Natranaerobius thermophilus JW/NM-WN-LF: one gene and its partner. The protein of the gene in region 1 interacts with the protein of each later gene in a pairwise test. Links are inferred from orthologs where the notes say so. Each region holds a gene or a part of one and is shown in the gene's direction. Other genes may lie near its edges.

What was found.
Region 2: the proteins of NTHER_RS09170 (region 1) and ftsZ interact in binary tests that used the Bacillus subtilis proteins (3 or more experiments, as listed by UniProt). The link is inferred for Natranaerobius thermophilus JW/NM-WN-LF from one-to-one orthologs.

The regions. Positions count from the first base shown.
Region 1 is NC_010718.1:1,881,387-1,893,366, reverse strand. The notes cover bases 3,609-6,511. They hold NTHER_RS09170 (cell division protein ZapA), read left to right. Parts: upstream 3,609-4,872; coding sequence 4,873-5,151; downstream 5,152-6,511. Other genes in these bases: polX (DNA polymerase/3'-5' exonuclease PolX), read left to right, coding at 5,151-6,511; pheT (phenylalanine--tRNA ligase subunit beta), read left to right, coding at 3,609-4,771. In the rest of the region: NTHER_RS09185 (TrmH family RNA methyltransferase), read left to right, coding at 1-630; pheS (phenylalanine--tRNA ligase subunit alpha), read left to right, coding at 1,195-2,220; more of pheT, read left to right, coding at 2,312-3,608; more of polX, read left to right, coding at 6,512-6,866; NTHER_RS09160 (endonuclease MutS2), read left to right, coding at 6,990-9,380; NTHER_RS09155 (transglycosylase domain-containing protein), read right to left, coding at 9,510-11,980. UniProt on the Bacillus subtilis protein: Activator of cell division through the inhibition of FtsZ GTPase activity, therefore promoting FtsZ assembly into bundles of protofilaments necessary for the formation of the division Z ring.
Region 2 is NC_010718.1:1,376,005-1,384,038, forward strand. What follows is about bases 5,001-7,970. They hold ftsZ (cell division protein FtsZ), read left to right. Parts: upstream 5,001-5,927; coding sequence 5,928-7,013; downstream 7,014-7,970. Other genes in these bases: ftsA (cell division protein FtsA), read left to right, coding at 5,001-5,897; NTHER_RS06630 (sigma-E processing peptidase SpoIIGA), read left to right, coding at 7,173-7,970. Also shown: murD (UDP-N-acetylmuramoyl-L-alanine--D-glutamate ligase), read left to right, coding at 1-104; spoVE (stage V sporulation protein E), read left to right, coding at 106-1,203; murG (undecaprenyldiphospho-muramoylpentapeptide beta-N-acetylglucosaminyltransferase), read left to right, coding at 1,260-2,363; murA (UDP-N-acetylglucosamine 1-carboxyvinyltransferase), read left to right, coding at 2,471-3,763; NTHER_RS06615 (cell division protein FtsQ/DivIB), read left to right, coding at 3,791-4,585; more of ftsA, read left to right, coding at 4,674-5,000; more of NTHER_RS06630, read left to right, coding at 7,971-8,034. UniProt on the Bacillus subtilis protein: Essential cell division protein that forms a contractile ring structure (Z ring) at the future cell division site. The regulation of the ring assembly controls the timing and the location of cell division.

The DNA.
Region 1 (11,980 bases):
AATGAAGACCTGCTCTTAGAAATACATAATCAGCAAATACCTGCTTATTCTGTGGACCCTTCTCTGTTTCAAAAAACTGCCTTTACAGAAACGCCTCAGGGTATACTAGCAGTTTGTACTTTCAATGAAGGTGATCTTGAAAGCCTGACCAGTGAGAAAAAAGATATTTTAATTTTATATCAAGTACAAGATCCGGGGAATATGGGTACTTTGATCAGAAGTGCTGATGCCTTTGGATTTCAGGGTGTAGTATGTTCAAAGGGTTGTGTTGATCCAACAAATGACAAAGTCGTTCGAAGTAGTATGGGATCTTTATTTCACATACCTGTTGTGATGAATTCAGAAATTGACCAACTATTTCAAGTTTTGCAAAGAGAACAGTACTTTATCCTTTTTGGAGACAAATCAGGTAGTAAGCCAATTATGACAATTGACTTGTCCAACACTGCAGTAGCCTTATTTGTCGGCAATGAGTCCCGGGGTTTACAGGATTTAAATTTTGATCAAAAGTTCAATCAGGTTAGACATCAAAAAGTGGAAATTCCCATGTTTGGGAAAGCTGAATCTTTAAATGCTGGAATTGCTGGTTCTATTATGATGTACGAACTGTCTAAAAAACGATTTTATTAGGTGCTTTACTTGTTTTGCCGGGGCCTATGTGGTATAATTTACGTAAACCAATTGAAGGGTGGGGTCCCAAAAATGATTGATGCAAACTTTTTTTGGCGAATGTTTGAACTTACGGGATCCATAACGGCTTATTTAGCCTATCGCGATTTAGTAGGGCGAGTGGAATCAAGAGACAGAAAATTTGTATAAGAACAGGATTATATTAATTCGGTCTAATATATGTTTGTTAATTTTTATTACTTTCTATAACTATAATAAAGACAATAAAGGCGAAGAAGGAGAGAGTAGGCTAAGAACAGCTTCTACAGGGAGGGTGATCATAGACTGGAAGTCACCCGTGGCTGCTTAGCTGAAGTTCGCTCCGGAGCTTCCTGATTGAATACTAGTAGGTCAGGACGGTGCTACCGTTATTGCTATTAAGAGGGTATTATACCAAATTTGGGTGGTACCGCGGAAGTGTAGCTTTCGTCCCATTGTGACGAAAGCTTTTTTGTTTGGATAAATTTTCTATAGTTCCAAGAGATAAATTATTTTAAATGAGAGTATGACAAGGAGGTTGTTGTAATGCAAGAGGAATTAAAAGAATTAAAAGAAAAAGCCCTGGTAGACATAAGTGAAGCCTCTAGTTTGGATAAATTAAAGGATGTACAGGTAAAGTATTTAGGTAAAAAAGGCGAATTAACAAAAATATTAAGAGGAATGGGCAATTTATCGCCTGAAGAACGACCTGTGGTAGGAAAATTAGCTAATGAAATTAGGGATGATTTAGAACAAGCTTTTGAAGAGCGAGAAAACAATTTGAAAGAAGCTGAAATGCAAAAACGCTGGGAAGAAGAAAAAATCGACGTAACATTACCTGGAAGAGTCATTAGTCGAGGTGCGAAACACCCTTTAAAAAAAGTCCTAGATGAAGTTCATGATATTTTTCTAGGCATGGGATATAACATAGAGGAAGGCCCTGAAATTGAAACCGATTATTACAACTTTGAAGCGCTAAACATTCCTAAAGGGCATCCAGCCAGGGAAATGCAAGATTCTTTGTATATTACCGAGGAAATTTTACTCCGGACACATACTTCACCAGTACAAATCCGAACAATGGAACAAGTGGCACCAGAAATCCCTGTAAGAATTATTTGTACAGGCAAAGTTTATCGTAAAGATGATGATGCTACTCACTCTCCTATGTTTCACCAAATCGAAGGACTTGTAGTTGGTGAACGGATTACATTGGGGGACCTAAAAGGTACTTTACTTAACTTTGCAAAACAAATGTTTGGTCCAGAAGTTGACATCAGATTACGTCCTAGTTATTTCCCTTTTACAGAGCCAAGTGCCGAAGTTGATATTTCTTGTGTGATATGTGAAGGAAGTGGATGTCGTGTTTGTAAAGGAACAGGGTGGCTCGAAATATTAGGTTCTGGAATGGTTCATCCTAAAGTTTTTGAAATGTCAGGCTATGATCCGGATAAAGTTACTGGTTTCGCTTTTGGAATGGGAGTAGAACGGATAGCCATGCTTAAATACGGTATCCAAGATTTACGTATTTTCTTTGAAAATGACAAGCGAATGGTTAATCAATTTAAATAAACTGTTATCGCGAAATAGACGGATTACTTAAATCAAATTAAATTCTAATGTAAGGGGTAAATTAAAGTAAAAAATTGGAGGGTGTTGTAATATGCAAGTTTCTTATAACTGGTTGTGTGAATACTTGGATTTAGATATATCGCCACAAGAACTGGCAGAGAAGCTTACCAACGGTGGAGTTGAAGTTGAGGGCATAGAACAGTTGAACCCTGATCTTGATGATATCGTAGTAGGTGAAGTCAAGGAAGTTACTGAACATCCCAATGGAGATAAATTATCTGTTACAAAAGTAGATGTTGGGGATGCTAGTGATTCCTCTGAATTACAAATAGTGTGTGGTGCTCCTAACGTGGCAGTTGGGCAAAAGGTGCCGGTAGCCCTGGTAGGCTCAATGCTTCCAGATGGTTTCATTATTGAATCTTGTTCAATCAGAGGAGAACGATCATATGGAATGATTTGTTCCTGTGAAGAGTTAGAACTTCTCTCACCAGAAGAAGAAGAGGGAATAATGGTTTTGGATGATGATGCCCCTATTGGTGAATCAATAGTGACATACTTGGAATTGGATGATACGATTCTAGAATTTGATTTAACACCAAACCGGGCTGATTGTTTAGGGATGCTAGGGGTGGCTAGAGAGGTTGCCGCTTTATTAGATATTCCCTTTCATGAGCCGGAAGTAACTGATTATAAGCAGAATAAAACTTTGGATGAAATTAATATTAACATAGAGGATTCGAATCTAAGTGAGCGTTATATAGGCATGCTTATTGAAGATATCAATATTGAAACATCTCCTATGTGGCTTCAACAAAAACTCAGGTCTTATGGCATCAGACCTATTAATAATCTCGTAGATATTACAAATTTTATTATGATTGAGTACGGTCAACCATTACATGCCTTTGATTACGATTGGATTAAAGGGAAAAATATAAGCGTTAGATCTGCTCAAAAAGATGAACAGATAAAAACTTTAGACGAAAAACAGAGAACCCTGACTCCACAAGATATAGTTATTGCCGATGAAGAAAGACCTATTGCCATAGCTGGAGTTATGGGAGGATATGATACGGAAGTTAGCTTAAATACCAATAGAATTCTATTGGAGGCGGCATCTTTTAATAATATTAGTGTACGTAGAACCGCCAATCGCTTAAACTTACGTTCGGAAGCCTCTCTACGCTTTGAAAAAGGTGTGGATCCAAATAATACATTAAAAGCCGCTTTTAGAGCAATTGATTTGATAGAACAACTTGATGTAGGAAAAGTGAAAATTGGAGCTGCTGACGAATATCCACAAATCAGAGAGTGTGTGGAGGTTGAACTACGAACTTCACGAGTTAGAGCTCTAACGGGTCTGGATATATCTGATGATGAGATTAAAGATATATTTAGACGTTTAGATTTCGATATAGACGGAGAAAAATCGCTTAGTAATACAGACTCTGAACGAGGACTTAAGTTGACTGTTAAGGTTCCAACTAGAAGGAATGATATCTCTCTAGAAGTTGATTTAATTGAAGAGATTGCCAGAATCTATGGTTACGACAGGATTCCGACTTCCATGCCTCAAGGTAAGATAACTCAGGGCCGAAAGACCCATAGCCAAAAAGTTGCGGATATTTCAAGGGAAACATTGTTAACTGCCGGATTCTCTGAAATTATTTCCTATACTTTTATTTCACCAGATGATTTCGATAGGATAAAACTGACAGAAGATGACCAATTCAGAACAGCAGTACCTTTAGCTAATCCAATGACTAAAGAACAAAGTATAATGAGAACTACCATGATACCATCCATATTAAAGATTTTAGAGCATAATTCAAATCATGGAGAAAAAGACTTTCAAGTATTTGAGATCGGAAAAGTTTATTTTCCTAAAGAGTTACCTTTAAAAGAATTACCAAGAGAACAGACTAATTTGATTTTTGGCGGTATGGGAAAACTAACTCCTAAAACATGGATGGAACAACCAGGGGAGATAGATTTCTTTCATTTAAAAGGTGTCTTTGAACTTCTTATAGAAAGGTTAAATCTTAATATTAGTGACTTTGATTTTATGCCAGAAAAACACCCTTCTTTCCATCCTACCAGGACTGCCACAATAAAATACCGAGGTGAAAGAGTTGGTCTCATGGGAGAAATTCATCCAGAACTAGCGTCAGAATTCAATCTAGATAATGCGGTGATTGCCGAACTTAATTTCGAAAAAATTATTGGGTCTGCTAATCTATTTGACAGTTATCAACCGCTACCTAAATATCCAGCTGTATTACGAGATCTAGCTGTATTAGTACCTGAAGACACACCAGAAGAACATGTGGCTGGAAAGATTGCTGATACGGGCTCTGGCTTAATTGAAAACATCCAATTATTTGATTTATACCAAGGTGACCGAATTCCAGAGGGTATGAAAAGTTTAGCGTACTCTATTAGTTTCAGAGATCCAGAAAGCACCTTGACAGATGAGTATGTAGATAATATTTTCGAAGAAATTGAACGGCGATTAGAATCTGAACTTGGTGCCAAGTTGCGTAAATCTTAGTATTTTAGGGCGTCCCGCCGTGGACGCCCTCTTATTACATATTGCAGCAGGAATTTTAGTTTCTAAGGAGAAATTAATTGGGTGTAAAGGGGGTAGCTAGATTGAGATCTGATAGAAGACATCGCATTGAAGTTAATATTTTTGGTGAAGAATATACTTTAAAGAGTTCTTCAAATCCAGAGCATATGAAAAAAGTGGCTTCTGTAGTCGATGAAACCATGAACAAAATTGCAGAAAGCAAACCTAGAATTAGCCTACATCAGATAGCTGTGTTGGCGGCTTTAAACTTAGCCGATGAATACTTAAAGCTTGAAGACGAACATACCGATCTATTGGAAATGTTAGACGAGAAGGGTGAAACTGATAAGGGTGATAATTGATGACTAATACGGAAATATCTTTAATATTAAAGGAAATAGCTGAAATATTAGAACTTAAAGGCGAAAATTTTTATAAGATAAGGGCTTATAGAAGGGGGGCAAGAAATGTTGAAACCCTTTCAGAAGATATGACTAGGCTAGTCCAAGAAAATCGTCTTAGACAGATATCAGGTATTGGTAAGGGAATTGCTTCACAAATAGAAGAGATTGTTAGGACGGGTAGATCTTCATTATTAGAAGAGCTGCGAAGCGAAGTGCCAACAGGACTGAGAAGAATTTTGGGGATTCCTGGTGTAGGTGTTAAATCTGCTCAAAAACTATACTATCAATTGGGAATAAGCTCGTTAAATCAGCTCAAAGAGGCTTGTGAACAGGATCAAATCAAAGAATTACCAGGGTTTGGAGAAAAAATTCAAGAGAAGATTTTACAGGGGATTTCCAAAGTTGAAAGTTCTGAACGCGAAACTTTATTGGGAATAGCTCTGCCCATGAATGAGAATATTATCGCGACTTTGGAAAAGTTCCCTGAAATTGAAAATGTGGAAACCTCGGGTAGTGTTAGAAGGAGAAAGGGAATGGTTCAAGATATTGACCTTGTAGTTAAAACACAAGAACCGAAAACAGTAAAGGAAAAAATTATCGATTTACCGGCTGTTTATCAGGTTTTAGAAGAACAAAAAAATGTTCTAAGTGTTTTAAATACAGTTGGTATAAGAATAGATTTTTATTTAACCAGTGAAAAAAACTTTTATTACTATCTATTTTTGGCTACTGGTAGTGAGGACCATATTGAAGAAGTAGCGAATCTAGCTTTTCAGAAAGGTTATGAATTAAAAAAAGCGGGTTTAATTGATAAAGAAACAGAACAAGGAGTAGAATTATATTCCGAATTTGACTTGTATAATAAGCTGGATTTACCATATATAGCGCCTGAACTTAGAGAAAATCGTGGTGAAGTAGAAAAGGCTCATAAAGACAAATTACCTTCATTAATTAATGTCAAAGATATTAAAGGTGATCTTCACATTCATACTAACTGGACCGATGGTGCAGGAGACTTACAAGATATGGTTGATGGAGCTAAAAATATGGGTTATGAATATATTGCTATTACTGACCATTCTAAATCTTTAAAAATTGCCAATGGGCTATCAGAGTTTCAGCTTGAAAGACAGGTGGAGGAGATCCAAAAACTTAATCACGAATTAAAAGACTTTACTATATTCACTGGTACAGAAGTTGATATTTTGAAAAACGGCGAACTGGATTTTTCTTCAGATATATTACGTGAATTAGATTTTGTGATTGCTTCTATCCATCAAGGATTTAATGATCCTGGAGATGTGATTACGAACAGGATTTGTAAAGCCATGGAAAACCCTTATGTAAAAGCTATCGCTCATCCTACGGGTAGATTACTGGGAAAACGACAAGGTCATGACTTAGATTTTGAACGCCTTTTCGATACTGCGGTAGCTACTAATACCGCTTTAGAAATTAACTCCTCAATTGACAGATTAGATTTACCAGAGGAATTAGTTCTCCAAGGAATTAATAAAGGGGTTAAGTTTTTAATTAGTACAGATGCCCACAGTACTGAATCTTTTAAAGATATCCAATATGGTGTTTTTATTGCTAGACGAGGTTGGCTCTCTAAGGAACAAGTGATCAATACTTACGGACTAGCAGAATTTACGGAAAGTTTTTTAGGTTAAGCTGTATTAAAGTTGTACGTTGATAGCTGAAGAGCTCAACTATCAACAACGGAGTATAACAGCACCTAGCTTAATTATAATAGTAAATGTTAAACTATCCATTAATCTCGGGAGGAATTTAACTTGACGTTTAAAAAATCTATGGATACTTTGGAATTACCTAAAATAATAGACCAGTTGAAGAAAGAAACTGTTTCAACTATGACTAAGGAAATTTGTGACGACCTGGACCCTAGTGTAAATTATAATGAGATAAAGACCTGGTTAAAGGAGACAAGTGAAGCTAAAGAACTATTAGCAGAACGAGACATCTCTCTTAGAGGGTTGCGGGATATCAGAAAGCAACTTCAGTTAGCTGCTAAAGATGGCACCTTACAGGGGCCCGAACTCTTTCAAATATCTGAAATTATTGGTGTGTCTAATAGAGTAAGAAAAATAACTGATGATAATTTTCAAGCTAATTATCCGATTTTATCTTCATTAATATCTAAATTGCCTGAATTAAACCATCTTAAAAAAGAACTTGATGATAAAATTGATGAAAATGGTGAAGTAAAAGATTCAGCTAGTGTCAACTTGAGAAATATCAGGCAAAAAATTAAAAAGCTTCAGTCCCAGGTTAAAACCAGCGTTAACCGGATACTGCAAAGTGGGGAAAAATACCTTCAAGATAAAATTGTTACTATGAGATACGATAGGTACGTGGTACCTGTTAAAGCGGAATATCAAAATATGGTACCAGGAATTATTCATGATCAATCATCTAGTGGGATGACTGTATATATAGAACCCAAAGAAGTAGTTGAAAAAAATAATGAACTAAGGCAGGCAAAGCGCGAAGAACATAGTGAACTCGAAAAAATATTACAGGGGTTAAGTCAGAAAATAAAAGGATATCATTATCAGCTTCATGATTCATTACAAATTCTTGTTGAGTTAGATTTTATTTTGGCTAAAGGTTCGTTATCTCGGCGTATGAACGCCCGAGAAGCTGAACTTAATCAAGAAAAACGATTGGAGATTATTAAAGGAAAACACCCTTTATTGGGAGAAGATGCCATACCTGTAGATGTAAAATTAGGCGATGAATTTAATACTATGGTGATCACCGGTCCAAATACAGGTGGTAAGACGGTTAGTTTAAAGATGGTAGGTCTGTTTACTTTAATGACCCAATCTGGACTTCATATTCCAGCAGAACGCGGTACGGAAATGGGTGTTTTTGAACAAGTCTTTGCTGATATTGGAGACGAACAGGATATTGAGCAATCTCTTAGTACATTTAGTTCTCATATGTCCAATATTGTAAAAATAGTTGACCACGCAAATAGTGAGTCTTTGATACTTTTAGATGAGTTAGGTGCAGGCACTGACCCAACAGAAGGGTCGGCCTTGGCTATGTCATTGTTAGAGCATTTTCATAATTTGGGTTGTCGAAGCATAGCTACTACACATTATACTCAATTAAAAAGTTTTGCTCATGCCCGAGAAGGTGTGGAAAATGCTTCGGTAGAGTTTGACGAAGAAACTTTGGAACCGACTTATAATTTGTTAATAGGAGTGCCAGGCAAAAGTAATGCTTTCGTAATTTCAAGAAGACTGGGATTAAGTGACAAAATTATAAGCAATGCTAAAAGCTTTTTAGCAGACGAAGAGATTGAAGTGGAAGAACTTATCACTTCTCTAACAGAAAAAGAAAAGTCAAGCCAGAAAATGAAAGAGGAATTAGAACGGGAGCGGGCTAAAGTCGAGCAAGTAAAAGCCCAGCTAGAACAAGAACGAAAAGAAATTTCCAGAAAAAAAGATGAAGTTTTGCAAAAAGCCAGAAGACAAGCTGAGGAAATTATTTCTGATGCTAAAAGAGATGCTGAAGAGTCTCTCAAAGAAGCTAGAAAAATAGCTGAGAAAAAGTCCCATAAAGAAATGGCGGAAGTTAGCTCTAAAGTTAGAGATAAACTATCGGGACATCAACAAAAGTTACGAGAAGAGTTGATGGATTCGGCAGACTCGGTACCTTTATCACCTGAAAAGTTAAAGCCTGGATTGACGGTATATATTTCTAATCTTGATAAAGAGGGTCAAATCTTACAAGTTAATCATGATAAAGGTGAAGCAGAGGTTCAGGTAGGGATAATGAAAGTAAACGTAAATTTTTCAGATATATTTCCTTCTGAAGAAGAAAAATCTGGCTCAACCTTTTCCGGGAATGTTAACTCTTCCTCCTCTTCAACTGGTAGAGGCAATGTTTTTGCCGGTAAAAAGGAAAGAATTTCAACTGAATTAGATATTAGAGGAGAGCGGGTTGAAGAAGCCATAAATCAGGTTGATAAATATCTTGATGATGCTTTAGTTGCTGGATTGGCCGAGATTAGAATAATCCATGGTAAAGGAACTGGTAACTTAAGAAAAGGAATCCAATTTCATCTAGAAGGCCACCCAATGGTTTCTCAGTACAGATTGGGAAACAGACAAGAAGGGGGAGAAGGAGTGACTGTGGTCAAGTTAAACAATTGATCACATTAACCCCTAAAAATCACTTTAAATATAGTCCTTTGAATAAAAAACTCTTCCCGCGCAGTTTAGGGAAGAGTTTTTTATTGGTACTGTTTTAATTAATTCTGTTTTTTACATCATTTTTAAAACCTAATCATTCTGGTTATTGCCATTTTCTAAATCATCGGTAGGATCAGTTGAATGACCATTTTCTTCTTCTTCGGGCTCATGTTCATTCTCTTTAGTTTCAGTTTCTTCGTCCTCTTCTGGGTCATCTGTGTCTTGATTATTTTCTTGTTCTTGGTCTGGAGGTGTTTCGTCCTCAACCTGATCTTCTTGTTCAGTGGATGTATCATCAGTAACAACACTGATGGTAACTGTTTGTGCAAAAGTAGATTCATTTCCTTCTTCATCAATTTCTGTTAAGCGATAGGTATAGGTTTCACCTTCACTGATATCGTTGTCAACGAAAAAGGTATTGGCTGTATTTTCCTTAATTAAAACAAATTCATCATCTTGGGGACCTTGTTTGTATAGGTTATAGCCAGCTATATCTTCTCTTAAAGAAGACCATCTAAGTCTAATCGCTCTACCATCATGAATTACATCCCCTCTTAATCCTGGTGAAACACCTTCTTCACCGTCTCCGTGAATTTCACATGACTCTTCCGGTGCCATCAATTCAGTATCTGCCGGTACTCTACCTGGACCACCAGTCCAACGATCATCAGTTGTCATATATGACCGATCTTTTAAGAATACTTTCGTTTCTAAAGTGTGTTCTGGGCAATCTTCAGTAGCTAACTGTTCGCTTTCCAAACAAATTTCAACTTCTTCAAAGGCATTATCTTCTTGAGTTGGGACCATATTATTCAAAAAATAATCTGAAGTTATATAGTCATCAGGTGTTATATCGCTTGGTAATAATCCCGATTTGGTGCTAATTGATATTGGACCTTGGATACCTGAAGGTCTCTGAAAATTTCTTATTTCCATTCCTTCTAGAGAAGGGCCCATAATTTGATTGACCATACTAGTAGTATATCTCCACGGATTGGAGATGGAACTACCTTGTGCATCATGTCGGTCATAACCAATCCAAACCGTCATAGCAAGGTTAGGTGTATAGGTTGATAGCCATCCATCTCTTTGATTTTGGGAAGTTCCTGTTTTAGCGGCTGCCGGTCTTCCCAAGTTTACTTGGCTGGCAGTTCCCCAATTAACTGTATCTTTTAACATATCGGAAACTAACCAGGCTGTTTCTTCAGATAATACTGGTTTTTTCTCGGGTACTGCTTCATATATGATGTCACCATTTCTGTCCTGTATTTCCCTAACAGCATATGGTTCCACCCTTACTCCTTCATTTGCCAAAGTAGCAAAGGCTGCATTCACCTCTATTGGTTTAACACCATGGTCCCAGCCACCGATAGCAGCAGCTGGATTCCTTTTATCAGATTCTGTCATGGTAGTAATTCCAAATTGTTCAGTGTATTCAGCGGCTTTATTTGCTCCTAATTCATTAACATATAAATCGACAGCTGGTACATTTAAAGACCGTACTAAAGCTGTTCTAGCTGTTACTAATCCTGCAAAACTGCGGTTAAAGTTCTCAGGAGTATAAGTTCTATTGGTGTCTGGTATATCAAAAACCATTGGGGCGTCATCTAAAACAGATCCTGGTGAAATAATTCTTTCCTCAATTGCTGGTGCATAGATATTTATGGGCTTCATTACTGAACCAGGTTGGCGGCGACTGAGAGTTCTGTTAACCATATTATTAATTCCGTAATTACGTCCTCCCACAAGGGCTCTTAATTCACCACTTTCCGGATCCGCAAGCACCACTGCAGATTGTGGTTGAGTAACACCAGATGCATCTTCACGGGTAGTTGGATAATTATTTGAGTCATTGACCACGTTTTCAGCAGTTTGCTGCATACTTTTGTCCATAGTAGTATAGATAGTCAATCCACCATGATACAGAAGGTTTTCTGCTTGACCCCTGGCCTCTTCAGAACTCCCACCTGTAATTTCTGTTAAAATAGGGATAACTTCTTCGTTTATTACATAATCGACAAAATGTGGATTAGGATATGTCCTTTCCGGTAGCTCTGTTAACATGTCATCTATACCAACGCTTTTCGCTGTTTTGTATTCATCTTTTGTAATGAAATCTTGCGATTTCATAGATCTTAGAACTAATTCCTGCCTTTGTTTTGCATCTTCTGGGTTATTAAATGGAGACAATCTGCTAGGGTGTTTAATTACACCTGCTAATAGGGCAGATTCTTCTACTGTTAGTTCTGAGACATCTTTATCAAAATAAACTTGGCTGCCAGCTTGAATGCCGTAAGCATTATGGTTAAAATAAACTGCATTATTTAAGTAAAATTCCAGGATTTCATCTTTAGTGTAAACTCTCTCAACTTGAATTGCCAACCATAATTCCTGAATTTTGCGCTCTAATTGTTGTTTTGGTGACAGAAAAGCATGTTTGACAAGCTGTTGTGTAATAGTACTTCCACCCTGTGGCCCTCTAAAAGGATTCCCAGTTGTTCTAAAGTTGGTGGTAGCAGCGCGCATGATCCCCCTAGGATCGAAGCCTCTATGGTCGTAAA
Region 2 (8,034 bases), 510 kb from region 1 along the record:
TAGTTTTGCTTTCACCTGCCTGTGCCAGCTGGGATATGTATGACAGTTTCGAGAAACGGGGAAATCATTTTAAAAGTATTGTTTATTCTCTCGGGGGTGAATGATATGGAAAAAAAGCAATCAACTCCCGATTTCACTCTTTTTGCAGTTACACTAATATTGGTAGCTTTTGGATTGGTAATGGTTTTTAGTTCTAGTGCTATCATATCTCAAGTTCAAAGAGACGATACTTACTTTTTTCTCAGACGTCAAGCTTTTTGGGCAGTTTTAGGCATCATCGGAATGTATGTAACTAGCAAAATAAATTACTGGAAATGGAAATTGTTGGCCACTCCCATTATCATTATAAACTTTATACTTTTGTTGGCTGTATTTATTCCTGGTCTCGGGGTCCAAGTTTACGGAGCTGAAAGATGGCTGGGTATAGCAGGTTTGACGATCCAGCCATCGGAGTTTACTAAAATAGCATTAGTGATATTTGTAGCCACATATTTGACCAGTCGTAAAAATTCAGTCCAAGATATTAGGACTTTGATGGTTGCACTGGGAGCCATGGGTATTAGCTGCGGATTAATACTATTACAACCTGATATGGGAACGGCTGTAGCTGTAGCAGGTAGTGCTTTACTTATAATTTTTGTTGCTGGTATGAAAATTTCTCATATGCTAGTCTTAGGTTGTGCAATTGTCCCGGCGACTATAGCCCTGGTTTTTAGTGAAGATTATCGACGTAAAAGGTTTTTGTCTTTTTTAGATCCATGGGAAGATCAACTTGAAAGCGGTTATCAAATAATTCAATCCTTATACGCTTTAGGTCCTGGGGGATTAATTGGTGCTGGACTAGGTAGAAGTCGACAAAAGTTTTTCTATCTACCTGAACCCCATAATGATTTTATATTTGCAGTTATTGGAGAAGAACTAGGTTTTTTAGGAGCTAGCTTAGTGATAATATTGTTTTTTGTGTTTATATGGAGAGGTTTTAAAATCGCCATGCACTCTCCTGATATGTTTGGAGCACTTATGGCTACAGGTATAACTGCTATGGTAGGCTTACAGGCTTTTATGAATATTGGAGTTGTAACGGCTTCAATGCCTGTTACAGGAATTAACTTACCTTTAATTAGCGCAGGAGGGTCGTCTTTACTATTTACCTTAAGTTCAATTGGAATCCTCCTTAATATTTCTAAACATAATCAAATTTAACAACTCGACAGTATTAATATAACACTAATGTGCAGTACCAAGTCAGGAGGTCTGTTATGAAAGTATTGGTAACTGGTGGGGGCACGGGTGGTCATATCTACCCGGCCCTTGCTGTAATAAATGAACTCAAAGAGCGCAATCAAATAGTTGACATACTTTATGTAGGCACCTCCAAAGGTATGGAGCAAGAAATAATACCTAATAGAGGTATTGATTTTGCAGCTATTACAGTGAGAGGCCTTCAACGTAAGATTAATTTAGAACAGGTGTATTTTTTACGAGATTTTTTAAAAGGGCTTTATCAATCTTACAGATTGATAAAAAATTTTACCCCTGATGTGGTAATTGGGACCGGTGGTTATGTTTGCGGTCCTGTTCTTATGGCAGCCAGTTTAATGAAGATTCCTACAGTACTTCATGAACAAAACGTGATTCCAGGTATCACCAATAAATTTTTGTCTAGATTTGCCGATTATACCTGTGTTAGCTTTCCAGAATCAAAAAACTATATGACAAAAGCAAAAAAAATTATTACAACAGGTAATCCTAGAGCTCAAGAAATAACCAGTCGAGATTTTTCTAGTGTGAATAAGCATCTGAACTTGAGATCTGATCTTAAAACTTTACTGATTGTTAGCGGAAGTAGAGGGGCACAAAAAATAAATGAAACTATGATCAATATTATACCTGAACTTATTTCCAAATTTCCCATACAAATTATCTATGTAACGGGTAATAATTACTACGAATCAATTAGGTCCCAGATACTAGAATATGTAGATAACTCTTATCAAGATCGTCTTAAACTTCATGCATATCTATCTGATTTGCCGGCTGCCATCAGCTGTGCTGATTTGGTTATAAGTAGGGCTGGAGCTACTACCCTTGCCGAACTTACAGCAGCCGAGACTCCTTCAATATTAATACCGTCACCAAATGTCACCAATGACCACCAAAGAGTAAATGCTAAAATTTTAGGAGAACGAGGGGCTGCTAAAGTTCTCACTGAAGACTCGCTAAATGAACAAGAAGTTATTAAATCAATATCTTCTATTATTAATGATGAAGAGGTACTTTTTGATATGCAAAGAGCTACCAAAGAGATAAGTTATCCAACTGCGGCTACAGAAATATGTAAGATCTTAGAATCCTTAATCTGACAAGTCCATTAGAAAAGGGACAAGCGTAATTAACACCAGTTAAATTTATTGCATATCATAAACCAAGATTCAAGATTAAGGTTATGCAATTAATTGGGGGTGCCTGAATGTGTAAATTTGTGGTATCGGGACAGAAACGGCTTCATGGAAAAATAAAAGTACACGGTGCAAAAAACTCTGCACTCCCCTTATTAGCAGGTTCTCTTTTATCCAGTGAGCTTGTGAGGTTAAGGGAGATACCGCAGTTACGAGATGTTAAAGTTATGAAAGAAATTATTAAAAGTTTAGGTGGATATGTAATTGAGGATGGTAATGGTGTTAGCGTTAATCCAGGAGAAATTGAAACAGGTATAATACCAAAAAGATTAATGAGTGAAATGAGATCTAGTATTGTATTATTAGCAGGTATTTTGCATAATCTTGGGTGGGTAAAGATATATCCACCTGGTGGTTGTGCTATTGGAAAAAGGCCAATTGATTTACATCTAAAAGGACTAGAACAGCTGGGATGTGAAGTGAAACAGTATCAAGAGTCTATAGTTTTGACTGCTCCGGATGGCTTAAAGGGAGCGAAAATTAAACTTGACTATCCTAGTGTTGGTGCTACAGAAAATATAATGATGGCTGCAGCCAAGGCTAAAGGTGTTACTGAAATTCTAAATCCTGCAAAAGAGCCTGAAATTCAAGATTTGGCTAATTTTATTAATTCAATGGGTGGTGAAGTAAAAGGGGCTGGCACTGATAAGATTACAGTAGTTGGTAAAGAGGTTTTACATGGTACTGATTATCAAATTATACCTGACCGAATTGCTGCTGGCACATACATGGTAGCGACGGCAATTACCGGAGGTGAAGTCACTTTAACAAATGTAGTACCTTCTCATGTCGAAAAAACAGTAAATTTATTAGAAAAGTGTGGTGTGCAAGTTGTAGTTGGAGATAGAAATATATCTGTTTCTGCAAAAAATCGCCAGTTGAATTCACCGGGTAAGATAGAAACAAATCCATATCCTGGCTTTCCTACAGATATGCAACCGCAATTTATGGCACTAAGTTGTTTACTAACCGGCTCTACAAAAATAACTGAAAATATTTTTGAGGGTAGATTCAAGCATGTCTCTGAACTATTAAAAATGGGAGCAGATATTAGTATTGAGGGTAACTATGCTATTGTAAAAGGAAATAGTGCTTTATCTGGAACCGTTGTGAAAGCTTCTGACTTAAGAGCAGGGGCTGCTCTTACCCTGGCAGCACTAGCTGCCGAAGGTGTTACAATTATTGAAAATATTGATCATATTGACCGTGGTTACGAGGACTTTGATAGAGACTTAAATGCTCTTGGAGCCAATATGTTTAGAATTTCCAATCATTCGGATATAAAAAGTGATGAAAACGCCTAATTATTAGGCGTTTTCAGGGGGTTTTTTATGGACAAGCTAATGAGAAAAAAATCGACTAAAAACAAAAAAATCAGACCCAAAAAGACAATTTGGGTAGTCCTGCTCATTTGTTTAGGTCTTTTAGCCCTTGTTTTTATCGGTACTTCTAGCTATTTTGAAATAGATGAGTTTTTTTTCCATGGTAACCATAGAATAGCTAAAGGTGAACTCAAGTCTACCTTAGAAAAACAGAATCTCAATTACTGGTTATTTGATCAACAAAAATTTAAAAACAACTTATTGTCAAATCGTTGGATAAAACAAGTGACAAAAATAGATAAAGAGTTCCCCAATAAATTATACGTGGAAATTGAAGAACGGGAAGGACAAGCGCTGATTAGAGATGAGGAACAGGAGAAATACTATACCGTATCCTCAGACTTAGTAGTCATGGAACGGTATCAAGAAAACCCCGGACAGCTTCCTATGATAACTGGTTTAAATGAAGGACAATTTGAAAAAGTTTCCGAGGGTGAACAGTTAACTGAAGATTTTTCTGAACCAATGGTAGAAGTCTTTGAACTGTTAAAAAAATACGAACTTACAAGTATCTCAGAAATAAGACTTACGGAATTCCGTTACTCTCAGTCTTCCGGTGGAATGATGTTATACTTGACAGATGGAAGTCAAGTTAAGATAGGGGAATTAAGAAAACTAAATGACAAATTTCGTGTTTTAAGTAAAGTGAAGTCTGAACTTAAGCAGAAAAGTGATGATTATTATTTAGACTTAAGAGTACCGGAATACCCAGTTTTGGTTGATAAAGAACAAGATCAAAACTGATTTCTTAAGGATTATAAAAAAGGAAATTTTGCTGAAACGTTGAAGTAATATACAATGGGCATTTGATGAGATACAGGGAGGTGCTAATTTGACCACTAAAAATTTAATTACCGGTCTAGATATAGGCACCACCCATGTTCGCGTGATAGTTGGCGAAATGGGGAATGGTGATAACATAAATATTGTTGGGATAGGGACAAGCATATCCGAGGGGTTAAAAAATGGAGGAATTGTAGATCTGGATAAAACTACTGAAGCAATAGTAAATGCAGTAGAGCAAGCTGAAAGAATGGCTGGTGTAGAATTAGAGTCGACTTTTGTCGGAATTATTGGTTCTCATATACAATTAATTGAAAACAGTGGAGTAGTTGCGGTAAGCAGTGACGATAAAGAAATTACTGAAGAAGACGTTCAAAGAGCTGTTCAAGCTGCTAAGGTGATCGCCCTCCCGCCTGATCGTGAAATTATTGATGTAATTCCTCGTCAGTTTATCGTCGATGGATATGATGGAATTCGCGACCCTGTTGGAATGTTAGGTGTTAGGATGGAAATTGAGGCTTTAGTCGTTGCTGGTAAGAGCACCAGTATACACAATATGCTTCGGTGTGTCACAAGAGCGGGTTTAGACGTTGATGGATTAGTGCTTAACTCAATGGCTAATGCGGAAGCTATATTAACTAAAGATGAACAAGAGCTGGGGGTAGCGGTAGTAGATATTGGTGGTGGAACCACTGAAATTGGTATTTTCCGAAACGGTAACTTACAAAAACTAGATGTTATTAATATAGGCGGAAATTTTATCACAAATGATATCTCTGTAGGATTGAAAACCCCTACTGAAGAAGCAGAACAATTAAAAATCAAACATGGAATTGCTCTCTCAGAGGTAACAGAAGCAGAAGAGTATTTAGAAATTGCGCAAGTAGGTGAAAAGGAACCAATTCAAATTAGTGCTATAGAACTTTCCAATATAGTAGAACCAAGAGTTCAAGAGATATTTGCTCTAGTAAATAAAAAGTTAGCTGATATGGGTTATGATGAAAAATCATTACCTGCTGGGGTAGTTATAACTGGAGGGGTTACTAAGTTAAAGGGTGTCCAAACAATAGCAGAGACAGAGCTAGGTTTAAATGTACGGATTGGTGAACCAAAATTGTTAGGAGTTAACAATCCTATTTACTCAACTGGGGTAGGTATAATAAATTATGTAACTAAGAACAATCTCTATCCTAGAGAACAAGAAAGTACTAATTCTCAACTGACCGGTTTTTTTGGAAAAGTTAAAAACTGGTTGCTTGATTTTTTCGAATAGCTTTATTAATGCCTATAAGGAGGGGTACATATGTTGGAATTTGATATCGAAACAGATCAATTTGCCCAAATCAAAGTCATCGGAGTTGGCGGTGGTGGAAGTAATGCTGTAAACCGCATGATATCTTCTGGACTGAAAGGTGTAGAGTTTATAGCTGTAAATACTGATTCTCAAGCATTAAACATGTCAGAAGCTAATTTAAAACTGCAATTAGGTCAAAATTTAACTAAAGGATTAGGAGCTGGGGCGGACCCAGAGATTGGTAAAAAGGCGGCTGAAGAAAGCCGTGATGAAATAGAGCAATCTTTAAAAGGTGCGGATATGGTTTTTGTTACAGCTGGTATGGGTGGAGGAACCGGAACAGGAGCTGCTCCAGTAATAGCTAAAATTTCTAGAGAACTCGGTGCATTAACTGTTGGGGTTTGTACAAAGCCTTTTACTTTTGAAGGCAAGAAACGTAAAAAACAAGCTGAAGCTGGAATAGATGAGATCAAGGAAAACGTTGACACTTTAATTGTGATTCCCAATGATAGATTACTGCAAGTTGTAGAAAAAAAGACAACAATGGTAGAAGCATTTAGAGTAGCTGATGAAGTACTTCTACAAGGTGTACAAGGTATCTCAGACTTGATTACAGTTCCAGGATTAATTAATTTGGACTTCGCTGATGTCAAAACAATTATGACTGATACAGGCACGGCACTTATGGGAATCGGGTCTAGTACAGATGACAACAGGGCTGTAGATGCCGCTAAATCAGCAATCTTGAGCCCACTATTGGAAACAAGTATCGAAGGAGCTCAGGGTATCTTGTTAAATATAACTGGTGGATCAAACTTAGGTTTGGTTGAAGTGAATGAGGCAGCTGATGTAGTGGCAGAAGCTGCAGCTGAAGATGCTAATATTATCTTTGGAGCAGTCATAGACGATAATCTGGAAGACGAAGTTAAAGTGACAGTGATAGCTACAGGGTTTGATGATGACGATAGACAACCAAAGCAAACTGAATCTAGCCAAAAAACTCAAACTAAAGAGGAGCTAGCTAGCAGTTCTTTCGTGGGAGACGACATAAATATCCCCGCATTTTTGAGAAGAAAGAAAAAATCCGACAAATAGAGAGACAGAGCGACTAAAAAAGTCGCTCTTTTTTTATGCTTTTATCCCAGGAAAGTGACAAGTTTTTTGATTTTTTATTGTTATAATTGTCATATCGAATAAGATATATGAATACATACATAAAAGGACTTCTAAGTCCTTGGGGAGGGATCTGGTCCAGTGTATGTTATAGGTGAAGTAGTTTTAGTGATTAATCTTCTGTTAAACTTTATGCTCTTATTTGTAACGGGGAGGATAATGAATCTGTATTGTTCGTTAAAAAAACTATTGGCAAGTGGTTTGATAGGAACTTTAGCCGTGTTTGTTCCACAATTCCCTGGTGAAATTTTAGTTAAATTAGCCATATCCGTTTTGATGATTCGAATTGCTTTTGGAGCCCTTAAAAAACAAGCTTTTTTAGTAACTTTAATGGTATTCTATGGAGTTAGTTTTGTAATGGGTGGCAGCATAATGGGAACTGCTTTTCTGTTTAGCGGACAATCGAATTTTCAAATTCTGATGCCAGGGAACTTACCCTTTGGGTACTTAGTTCTAGCTTTTATTGTAGCATTGGCAGTGATTTTAGGTATTAGGGCAATAGAACGTAAAATAACTCTTAAAAAGGTCTCTATTCCAGTTAAAGTGGTTGTGAACGGTAAATCTGTGAAATTAAATGCCTTAGTGGATACAGGAAACAAATTAAAGACTTTCACTGGAGAATACTGTCTCGTAGTAGAAGCGAGAGCACTAGATAACGTATTGACTTCAGACGAAAAACATGTATTATCAGAAATTTCAAATTATAATCAACTAGATGACAGGCAATGGGATCAAGAGGCATCTGCAAGATTTTTTCCCCTGTGGTTCAACTCTCTAGGGACAGAACACGGATTATTACTGGCCTTTAGACCCGAAAAACTGGCTTTAGGTAATTCAGGCACAAGTTTTGAATGTAATGGTACAGTTAACAAGAATAATAATGGGGATCCCTGGAGAGAAGTTTCTGCTCTAATAGCTGTTACTTTTCAAGAATTAAATATTG